One region of the Pectobacterium hainanensis genome, then DNA from elsewhere that is predicted to be linked to it. Evidence: riboswitches for the same ligand, from Rfam matches in the RefSeq annotation. Region 1 holds a riboswitch; the other holds the start of a gene.
The links. Region 1 has a riboswitch for cobalamin ahead of btuB (TonB-dependent vitamin B12 receptor BtuB). Riboswitches for the same ligand answer to the same signal wherever they lie in the genome.

Region 1 (5,790 bases):
CGATGGAAGAGAATTTTCAGGCTACCTACGTTCATCCCGACGATCTGTGCCCGTGCCAGATGTTTGAATTGCGCTCTCCCTACCTCATAAGGCACCTTCATGGCGGTGAGTTCTTGTTCGGTTTTACCCACGGAGCTGATTTCTGGAATGGTGTAAATGCCGGTAGGAATGTCTTCGATGAGGTGAGCGGTCGCATCGCCTTTCGTGATGGCCTGTGCGGCAAGACGCCCTTGATCATAGGCTGCTGAAGCCAGACTGGGGTAGCCAATAACGTCACCCACGGCATAAATGTGCGCCAGACCGGTTTGGTACATACTGTTGACCTTGATTTGCCCACGGCTATCAGTATTCAGACCAATGTTATCCAGTCCCAGTGTTTCAGTATTACCCGTTCGGCCATTGGCATAGAGCAAACAGTCGGCTTTCATTTTTTTGCCCGATTTTAGATGGACGATAACGCCATCGGACAACCCTTCAATACGTTCAAATTCTTCGTTATGGCGGATCACCACGCCATTGTTCCAAAAATGATAGGACAGTGAGTCTGACATTTCCTGATCGAGAAACGCCAGTAAACGATCGCGAGTGTTGATCAGGTCGACCTTAACGCTCAATCCACGGAAGATCGATGCATATTCGCAACCGATCACGCCAGCGCCATAGATGATGACGTGTTGCGGCTCATGATTAAGTTGTAGGATCGAATCGCTGTCATAAATACGGGGATGCGTGAAATCGACTTCCGGTGGGCGATAAGGCCGCGAACCGGTCGCAATGATGATATTGGCGGCGGTCAGGGTATCGTGTGTGCCATCCGGATAATGTACGGCAAGCGTATGTGCGTCAATAAATTGCGCCTCGCCGGAGAATAGTTCGCACTGATTTCGCTCATAGAACCCCTGACGCATGCGGGTTTGCTGACCAATCACGCTGTCGGCATGACGCAGGATATCGGAAAATGAAGAACTGATAATGCGGGAGTTATCACTATAGAGTGGGTTCTGGTTGAATTCGATGATACGGCTGACGGCATGGCGCAAGGCTTTGGAAGGAATGGTTCCCCAATGGGTACAGCCGCCGCCGACATTGTAATGTCGTTCAATTACCGCAATTTTAGCCCCTTGTTTGGATAAGCCCATGGCTGCCCCTTCGCCGCCGGGACCTGAACCAATCACTATCGCATCGTAGTCGAATTGCTTTTGTAAGGCCATTGTCTAAACCTGTTTTTATACAAAATAGTAACTTGATTGTAACATCGCTCACGGTAGAACCCAATCATCCCTGCTGTTATTAAGGAGAAATGATAGGCGCATTTTTAATATGGCAAACTTTGTCTCAGTATGCTGGGATTAAAGTTTGCTATAGTGCTTTTCTGGAAAGGAGAGCGAAGGATTTGGGCAGGATAATGGGTGTCAGAGCACAACAAAAAGAACGGACGCGTCGTTCGCTGATTGAGGCGGCGTTTAGTCAATTAAGTGCTGAACGTAGTTTTGCCAGCCTGAGTTTGCGTGAGGTCGCTCGTGAAGCCGGTATCGCGCCAACCTCTTTTTATCGCCATTTTCGCGATGTGGACGAATTGGGGCTGACGATGGTGGATGAAAGCGGGTTGATGCTGCGTCAGCTAATGCGTCAGGCCCGGCAACGTATTGCGAAAAGCGGCAGTGTGATCAGAACGTCAGTGTCTACTTTCATGGAATTTATTGGCGATAATCCTAACGCTTTCAGATTGTTATTACGCGAACGCTCTGGAACGTCTGCTGCATTTCGTGCTGCGGTCGCGCGTGAGATACAGCACTTTATCGCAGAATTGGCTGATTATCTGGAAGTTGAAAATCATATACCCCGCAGTTTTGCGGAGGCGCAATCAGAAGCGATGGTGACCATTGTTTTTAGTGCCGGGGCGGAAGCATTGGATGTCGATTTGGCACAGCGTAGGCAACTGGAAGAACGTTTGGTGTTACAACTGCGCATTATCTCTAAAGGCGCTTACTACTGGTATAGAAAGGAACAAGACTCTGGCACCAGTACAAGTACTTCGTGATTTTTATACCGAATATTCCTGACATAATTTGAGTTGCTGCGGCATCCCATAATGCTAGCCCCTTGGATAGGGCAAGTCGTAAACGTCGCTAATATACAGGGCAACTTGGAATATGGCGGGTGTCAACATGAAAAGGGAGATCCCATGACAAAACAACCACCTCTGCAAGAAAAAGGGACGCTGTTGCTGGCGCTTATCGCTGGGTTATCGGTGAACGGTGCGTTTGCAGCGTTATTTAGTTCAATCGTCCCCTTCTCGATTTTTCCCTTGATTGCGCTGGCGCTCTCTATTTACTGCCTGCATCAGCGTTACATGAATCAGAGCATGCAAGAAGGGATGCCAATACTGGTCGCCGCCTGTTTCCTATTGGGATTGTTGATCTACAGCGCGATTGTTCGCGTTGAATACCCGGCTATTGGCTCAAATTTTATTCCGTCTCTGCTGTGTGTTGCGTTGATTTTCTGGATTGGACTTAAATTGCGGGCCAGAAAGCCTGCAACAGAGATAGACACACCGTAGGTACTCGTTTCTGGCGGCGATGCCGCCAGTCAGTAGTGCGGATTACGTGCGTTTTTCCAGTACTACGCCACATTCCATGTGGTGGGTATAGGGGAATTGGTCAAAGAGCGCCAGACGTTGAATCCGATGTGTATCATTCAACGTTTCCAGGTTGTGGCACAGCGTTTCCGGGTTGCAGGAAATATAGAGTATGCGCGGATAAGCCTGCACAAGTTTGAGCGTTTCTGAATCCAGACCGCTACGTGGTGGATCGACAAAAATGGTTTCGCACTGATAATCGGTTAGATCGATCCCTTCTAAGCGATTAAACGCCCTGAACCCTTGCATGGCTTGAGTAAACTCTTCTGCTGACATTCGGATAATCTGTACGTTATCAATCAGGTTTGCTGAAATGTTATATTGTGCTGCGGCGACGGAAGGTTTGGCGATCTCAGTAGCCAGCACCCGCTCGAAGTTTCTTGCCAGCGCGAGTGAAAAATTGCCATTGCCGCAATACAGTTCCAGCAAATCACCTTTTGATCCTGCCGTAGCATCTAACGCCCACTCCAGCATCTGAATATTGATTGCCGCATTCGGCTGGGTAAAGCTATTTTCCACTTGCCGGTAAATCATATCCCGGCCTGCAACTGGCAGACATTCATCGACATAATCGTGGTCAAGGCAGATTTTGGTTTTTGTCGCGCGACCAATTAACTGTAGACGAAATCCTTGATGAGTCAGGTTGTCGCGTAGTACGCGGGCATGTTCCTGCCATTCCTCATCCAGTGCGCGGTGATACAGTAGAGAAACGACGATTTCACCGCTCAACGTGGATAAATAATCAATCTGAAATAATTTGCGGCGTAGCGTCGGGTTGGGCTGTAACTCGCGAATCAACACCGGCATCAGACGATTAATCAGTTCGCTGGCTACGGGAAATTGATCAACCCGAATGCGTTGTTTCGTTTGCGGGTTAAACATGATGTGGTAAAGCTCATCGCCGTCATGCCAAATACGAAATTCTGCTCGCATCCGGTAGTGGCTGACGGGGGAACGGAAAACGAATGGTTCCGGCGCATCAAAGGGTGCCATCATCCTGCGAAGACGTTCAGTTTTTTGTGCAAGCTGGTCGTCATATTGATCAATAGGCAGGGTTTCTGGCGTCATGGTTTTCTCGTCTGAACGGCGTCTAAATGAGGTTTACTGGCGGGGAATTGTAGGGAATATCGCTGGGAAGTCCAGTTCTGTTATACGGTTATGCTGTTGTGAAATAGCAGTCTAGACATCTGCATGCTGGCATCGTAGCATGTGCGTCCGGCCTTTTATCATGAGTTAAAAGGGAATCCAGTGTAAATCTGGGGCTGACGCGCAGCGGTAAGGGAACGTCGAGCGATAGCATGATTGCAGACACTGTCTTTTAAAGATGGGAAGTCATCGCTCCTATTGTTAACCATACTTTCGTTTTCGAAATAGAGTAACAATGGCACCCAAGCCCGAAGACCTGCCGGTATACGTCGCAATGACCATGACCATCGCGTGCTATCGATCGTGGTAATGCGGCATCCTTAATATGGTGTGGATGCTTGATTTATGTTTAAAAAAACAACGCTGTTGACAGCGCTCTCTGTCACGGCATTTTCCGGCTGGGCGCAGGATAGCCATTCATCGCAAGATTCTTCTGACGATATTGTCGTAACAGCAAACCGTTTTTCTCAACCCGTTTCCTCTGTGTTGGCTCCAATCGATATTGTCACTCGTGATGATATTGATCGTTGGCAGGCTAAAAATGTATTGGAAGTGATGCGCCGATTACCCGGTGTTGATATCGCTCAGAATGGCGGGTTGGGGCAAAGTGCCTCAATGTTTATTCGTGGTTCAGAAGCGCGTCATACTCTGGTGCTGATTGATGGAGTGCCTGTTGCTAAACCTGGGATTTCAGGTGTTGCTGATTTCAACCAGATTCCAATTTCTCTTGTTCAGCGTATTGAGTTTATTCGTGGCCCTCGCTCTGCGGTGTACGGCGCTGACGCGATTGGTGGCGTGATTAATATCATTACTCAGGCTGAAGGTGACAGCGCAAACCTCCATGCTGGCATAGGGTCCAACCATTATCAGGAATATGGTGGCAATTTTCGCCGTATGATTGCGGATAATACGCAACTGACTTTGGCTGGCGCATATCAGGACACAAGAGGCTTTAATGTTTATCCTGATTCTTCCTATAGCGTTGATAGAGATAGAGACGGTTGGCGAAATAAATCATTCTGGGCGGGCGTTGAACATAAGTTTAATGAGCGTTTTTCAGGGTTTGTGCGCGGCTATGGCTATGGGGCAAATAATGATTATGACGCGAGATCTCCCGGAGAAGGGGATGAGCAACAAACCTATAACCACACCTATAGCTCAGGCTTGCGTTTCAATCAGGGGAATTATGCTTCTCAACTGATTGCTACTTATCAGACATACAGTTCGCTGAATTACGCCAGTACCCAAGGGCGCTACGGCAAGAATCATTCGCTGGATGATATGGAACAGCGTAATCTGCAATGGGGGAATACCTTTGCAATTGCGCATGGAACAGTGAGTGGCGGTATTGATTGGAAGCAGCAGAGGCTAACTTCCAAAGGGGTAAGTTTTAGTAGCGGCCTCCGAGAGGCGAACAGCTATAAACAAGACAATACTGGCGCTTATATTACCGCGCAGCAGCAGTACGGTTCGGTCACTTTGGAAGGGTCTGCGCGCGGAGATGATAATGAACAGTTTGGCCGTTATGGAACATGGCAGTTGGCTGCGGGATGGGAATTTGTTCCTGATTATCGTTTCACGCTTTCTTACGGCACGGGGTTCCAGGCTCCAACGCTGGGTCAGTTATACGGGCAGAAACGTTTTGATATTGACTCGAATAAAGACCTGAACCCTGAAGAATCAAAACAGTGGGAAGCCGGGATTGAAGGGTTGACGGGTCCATTGGACTGGCGCCTGTTCGCTTATATCAACAAAGTTGATAACCTCATTGAGTATGAGTATTCCTCTGCGACGAATACTGGAACCTATTACAACGTCAAAGCGGCAACGATGAAAGGCGTTGAATGGACAGGATCGTTTGATACTGGCATTGTAAAACATCAAATTACGCTGAATTATCTTGATGCGCGTCGTGATGATGATGACAACGTATTGGGGCGTCGAGCGAAGCAGCAGGCTAAGTATCAACTTGATTGGTCATTGTATGACGTGGATTTTGATCTTAG
Region 2 (5,790 bases), on a different contig from region 1:
TGGCGTTGTATCGGGCAAAAAATCAAGGTCGGCGCTGTACAGAAGTCGCTTGACGTACCATTAACGTACGCCGCCGGTAATCATTGGTAAGAGATAGTAGTTGGGGTAATGATGAAAAATGCCACGCTGCTGTAGTACCCAAATAAGTTTTTCCACATCGTGTTTACGCCTGTCGAGTAATAAGCCCACCACGCTGCCGCTATGTGCGACATTCAAACCATAGACTCCCTCGTCTTCAACGATGGTGAGTAACTCATTGAAGGCCACCTTGTTTAACGTTTGCTGACTAGCGATAGCGCTCAACGTACAGGCTTCACCCAGTTTGACATGGTTGTCTTCATTGGCCGCAGTACAAAACAGCCTCCAGGCTTTCTTCAACACGTCGGCATTATTCAAGAGCGATGACTGGCGATCGAGACGGTGATAATCGGCGGTATTCAGCGTATGCGGGCTTTCCAATAGCAGGATATCTATTGACGGTTGCCAGTTACAGGCGATTTGTGTCTTGGCGGTTTGATGATCGAACAGCGTTAATTGGTGAAATAGCGTGCTATCTGTTGGTTCCAAGTGAACGCATAGCCTAGCCAGTGTTGCTTCATCCAGTGAGGTACCGAAATGGCGAGCGGTTGCCTGTGCGGTGGCGGCAATATCGGCAGTGCTGCTTGCCATACCTTTGGCGATGGGGATGGTAGAGATGTATTCGATACGTAAGGCATCTTGACTGTCGATAGGCAAGTCCAGGTAAGCAATGACGCTATTTAGCATCTGCCGCATCCGGGGACGCTCGTTAACCATCGGCGTGCCATCCGTAACGGATACGTGGCTGAACCAATTTACCGGGCAGGAAATCAGTTTTTCTCCACCAAGAATCCATCCTTGAATTAACTCACCACAGGACGCCGGACAGTAAGCGTCAGCCATGGCTGAATACCTGCTGGAGTGCTGTAACCAAACGTTGGTTATCTGCGGTACTTTTGATCGCGACCCGATAATGATTGGCTGTCAGGCCGGGGTAGTTAGCGCAAGAACGAATTAATAGCCGATGTTGCAATAACGCAGATTGAAGATTGATATCCGAGCGCAGGCAGTGCAGAAAAATATAGTTGGCTGTTGGCCGCCAGACCTGTAGCTCGGGCATGGCGTTCAATGCCTGATAAAGCCACTGTTGCGCCTCCGCCAGCCAGCGGTGGGTTGCCGTAATGTAAGGGACGTCACTCAGTATGATTTCGCCAGCCAATGCAGCAAACGCGTTGATGGTCCACGGTTCTCGCGTCTGTTTCATCGTCTGGATCGCCGTTGTATCGGCGCTGAGCAGGTAGCCTAGCCGTAAACCGGGGATCGCAAAAAATTTGGTCAGAGATCGCAGAATATATAAATGAGGCGAGTGATTAAGCTGTGGAGCCAGACCCGGTTCGCCCAGCAGGAAATCAATAAACGCTTCATCAACGATCAGCGCGGTATTCCGTTGATGACAACGTTCTACCAGCGCCTGTAAGAGCGATTGTTCCGGCATCAGGCCGGTAGGATTATTCGGGGTAGCAATAAACAGGCAGTCGTAGTGAGTGTTGTCCAGTGCTGTTAGCAAGCGCTCGTCTGGTTGGAACCCGTCCTCTGGTGACAGAACATAATCATCAATGGTGCAGCCGATGCGTACCAGTGCCCGCCGATATTCAGCAAAACCGGGTGTTAACAGCAATGCTCGGCGAGGCTGGAGATACTGAACCACCGCATAAATCAGTTCTGTTGCCCCATTGCCAGCCATTATTTGGTTGGGTTCACAGTTATGAGCATGCGCGAGAGCCGCATGAAGTGCTCGATATGTCACATCCGGATAGCATTCTGCACGTTCGAGTTGGGTGACGATTGCGGTTTTCAAGGAGGCTGGCATGCCCAGAGGATTAATATTGGCGCTGAAGTCGATAATGTCGTTGGCATCGATACCTACTTTCAGCGCCATTTCCAGCACATTGCCGCCATGTTCGCTCATGATATTTTATTGAGATCCCAGATGTTAATGGGGGTCAGCATAGCATAAGCAAAGAAATGGTCGCCATGTCCTGGATTGAGCGGCGTGGTTTTTACTCAGTGAAACTGGCTTTTAGTGAGGCCATATCGATAACAAACCGATAGTGCACGTCACTTTTTAGCATCCGCTCATAGGCCGTGTTGATATCCTGCATGTCGATCATCTCAACATCGCAACTGATACCATGTTCAGCGCAAAAATCCAGCATTTCCTGAGTCTCTTCAATACCACCGATCAGTGAACCTGCAATAGATTTACGGCCCATCACCAGCGGAGCGCTATGCACCGTCGGTTCAATCGGTTCGATCAGACCAACAAGAATCAGCGTGCCATCGCGTTTCAATGTGGTCAGATAGGGATTGAGATCGTGCTGAGTCGGAACGGTATCCAGGATAATATCGAAATGATTCGTCACTGCCGTCATTTGTGCTGGATCGGTAGATATGACCACATGATCGGCTCCCAGTCTGCGGGCTTCCTGTTCTTTGCCCGGTGAACGGGTAAAGAGCGTGACATTCGCGCCCATCGCCTTGGCAAATTTCAATCCCATATGTCCAAGCCCACCCAATCCGACAACCGCAACCGTGTCGCCAGGGCCAACATTCCAGTGTTTTAGTGGGGAATAGGTAGTAATACCCGCACACAGTAACGGCGCGGCAGATTTCATATCCAGCTTGTCTGAGAGGCTTAGCACAAATTTATCGGAGGAAATGATGCGCTCAGAGTAACCGCCAAAGGTGGTCAGACCATCATGCCGGTCAACCGAGCCATAGGTCAGGGTCATGCCTTCTTCACAATACTGCTCTAATCCTTCTTCACAGGCGTCACAGTGTTGACATGAATCCACCATACAACCGACACCAACCCAGTCACCCGTTTTAAAACGCTTGACCGCGCTACCGACGCTAACGACTTTCCCGATGATTTCATGCCCCGGCACAATTGGATAAAGGCTGTTCTTCCATTCGTTACGAGCCATATGAATATCGGAATGGCAGACACCGCAATAAATAATATCGATAACTACATCGTCTTCCCGCGGATCCCGGCGAATAAACTGATGGGGAACCAGCGGACTGGTTGAATCAAGAGCAGCAAAGCCACGTATATTTTGCATTGCGATTTTCCTCTTCATTTTATGCACAACATCAAAAGATCGACGTCAAAATTCAGTATGATGCAGTTTAACAGCTCTGCTTTAATGATTTATGGCTAAATTAGCGAGTGTAAATAAAGCACAGAACGAATAAATACAGACTGTTGTCAGGTTTGAATTGAGTACGACGCAATTCAGTATGTTGTCATGATGCATGATAACTGGGAAGGGGGTGCCAATCCCCCGCAGCCCCCGCTGCTGTGATGCTGACGAACCCGTGAAGCCACTGATCGAAAAGATTGGGAAGGGACGGGCGAGAGTGATGCTAAGCCAGAAGACCGACCTGACAATAATAAACACAACTCCTTCGGTGGGAAGCGGTTGTCATTGGATATGTACAGCGGCAATGCCGTTGTAGCGTAGCTTATGGCATAACGTCCCGACCGATGATGTCGGGATTTTTTTATGCCGTGTGTGCAGGAACACGATAATCATGCCTCTGCAGGGCAGGGACGACACAACGCCGCGTTTGTTATTGCTGGCACCAGCAGCGGTTGCGGCAAAACCACGCTTACCCTTGGGCTTTTGCGAGCACTCATGCGGCGCGGGTTAAATGTTCAACCCTTTAAGGTTGGACCGGACTATCTCGATACGAGTTGGCACAGCGCGATATGCGGCGTGACATCACGCAATCTTGACGCCTTTATGCTTCCCACGGCAACACTTAACGGCCTGTATAAACAGCGGATGCGTCATGCGGATGTAGCGGTTATCGAAGGTGTCATGGGGTTGTTTGATGGTTATGGTACGGACCCGAACTATTGCAGTACGGCAGCGATGGCAAAACAGCTTGGTTGCCCGGTCGTGCTGCTGGTGGATGGTAAAGCGATATCGACATCAATTGCGGCAACGGTAATGGGTTTTCGCCAGTTTGATCCTCATCTGACCATTGCGGGTGTGATCGTCAACCGGGTGAATTCGGCTGAGCATTATGAGTTGTTGCGCCATGCCATTGAGCATTATTGCGGCATCCCGGTACTGGGTCGCTTACCCGTCATGGATGACATTGCATTGCCATCCCGTCATCTTGGGTTGATCCCCGCCAGAGAACACCTTCAGCAAACGCCATCGCATCAGGTTTCGGAACAAGAGAAACCCCAAACCGGTGATGATGCGCGTTGGCAAAAACTGGCGCAGCAAATAGAAGAAACCATTGATGTTGATCGCTTACTGCGTTTATGCAGTGGTGTTTGCCTGCCGGAGGGGGAGATGCCAACGCTGTTTACGCCAGCATTGGCCGAAGGGCTGACGCTGGCTTTGGCGGAGGACGATGCTTTCAACTTTTACTATCAGGACAACCTCGATTTGCTGGAGCAGGCCGGTGTGCGTCTCCAGCGTTTCAGTCCGATTCATGACCGCCGTCTTCCTGATAGCCAGATGATTTATCTTGGCGGTGGATATCCCGAAATTTACGCTGAGTCCCTCGCCGCGAATACGTCGATGCACCGTGCTTTGCAAGCCGCTCACCAGCGAAATGTACCGATCTATGCGGAGTGCGGTGGACTGATGTATTTAGGTGAAGGTCTGACAGACGCCAGCGGGCAGCGGCATCGTATGAGCGCGGTGTTGCCCGGAGAGAGTCGGATGGGGAAACGACTGACACGTTTTGGCTATTGTGACGCTCAGGCCATGACGGACACGCTATTAGCCGCGCGCGGCGAGATATTGCGAGGCCATGAATTTCACTATTCCGATTTTTCCACTTCACTGCTTCCTGGTTTTAATTGCACGAAATCTCGTGATGGTTCGGTTATCAAACAGTGGCAGGGGGGATATCAGCTTCGACAGACCTGTGCCAGTTACCTTCATGTGCATTTTGCCCAGCGTTCGGGTTTGCTCGACCGTTGGTTTAGCGCCGCCAGGTGTGTAGATGAGAGGTTCATCCCGTGATCCTGTCCGCCTGGTTTGTCGCCTTTTTACTGGATTATTGGCTTGGCGATCCACCGCATTGGCCGCATCCGGTGCGCTGGATCGGCAACCTCATCTCATGGTTGCAAAACCGAATTCGTCTCTGTTGCCATCATGAGCGCTCGTTACGATGGGGAGGGGCGTTGTTGTGGCTGGTGGTAGTGGGTCTGACCTGGCTGCTGAGTTGGGGTGTGATTGCGTTGACGACCCACATTCATCCGTGGCTAGGGTGGCTGGTGGAAGTCTGGATGATTTATACCGTGCTAGCGGGTCGTTGCCTGAGTGATGCGGCGATGGCGGTTCACCAGGCGCTACAACATGGTTCATTAGACGACAGTCGTCGTCAGCTTTCGTGGATTGTTGGTCGCGATACTTCCCGGCTTGAAAAACCACAAATTACCCGTGCCGTGGTGGAAACGGTGGCGGAAAATAGCGTGGACGGCGTCATTGCTCCGCTGTTTTTTTTGCTGCTTGGTGGCCCGCCGTTGGCGATGGCTTACAAAGCAGTGAATACGCTGGATTCGATGGTGGGTTACAAGAACCTGAAATATCGTGCCATCGGCTATGTATCCGCTCGGATGGATGATGTGGCGAATCTTATCCCTGCACGACTGAGCTGGCTTTTATTAAGTACGGCAGCATGGCTGTTGAAAGCGGATTATCGGCAGGCGTTGCGCATCGGTTGGCGTGACCGCTATCA

Region 2: it holds a riboswitch for cobalamin, as region 1 does, so the genes downstream of both, ACKPVM_RS00640 (cobyrinic acid a,c-diamide synthase CobB) here and btuB (TonB-dependent vitamin B12 receptor BtuB) in region 1, are expected to answer to the same signal.

Annotation. Positions count from the first base shown of each region.
Region 1 covers NZ_JBJYIN010000010.1:152,135-157,924, forward strand. The annotation lists gene sthA (Si-specific NAD(P)(+) transhydrogenase) at 1-1,211, opposite strand, end outside; gene fabR (HTH-type transcriptional repressor FabR) at 1,406-2,041, shown strand; gene ACKPVM_RS12345 (YijD family membrane protein) at 2,186-2,560, shown strand; gene trmA (tRNA (uridine(54)-C5)-methyltransferase TrmA) at 2,603-3,706, opposite strand; cobalamin riboswitch at 3,841-4,062, shown strand; gene btuB (TonB-dependent vitamin B12 receptor BtuB) at 4,130-5,790, shown strand, end outside.
Region 2 covers NZ_JBJYIN010000001.1:103,961-109,750, reverse strand. The annotation lists gene ACKPVM_RS00660 (diguanylate cyclase) at 1-53, shown strand, start outside; gene ACKPVM_RS00655 (GHMP family kinase ATP-binding protein) at 61-921, opposite strand; gene cobD (threonine-phosphate decarboxylase CobD) at 914-1,987, opposite strand; gene ACKPVM_RS00645 (NAD(P)-dependent alcohol dehydrogenase) at 2,079-3,143, opposite strand; cobalamin riboswitch at 3,280-3,483, shown strand; gene ACKPVM_RS00640 (cobyrinic acid a,c-diamide synthase CobB) at 3,588-5,072, shown strand; gene cbiB (adenosylcobinamide-phosphate synthase CbiB) at 5,069-5,790, shown strand, end outside.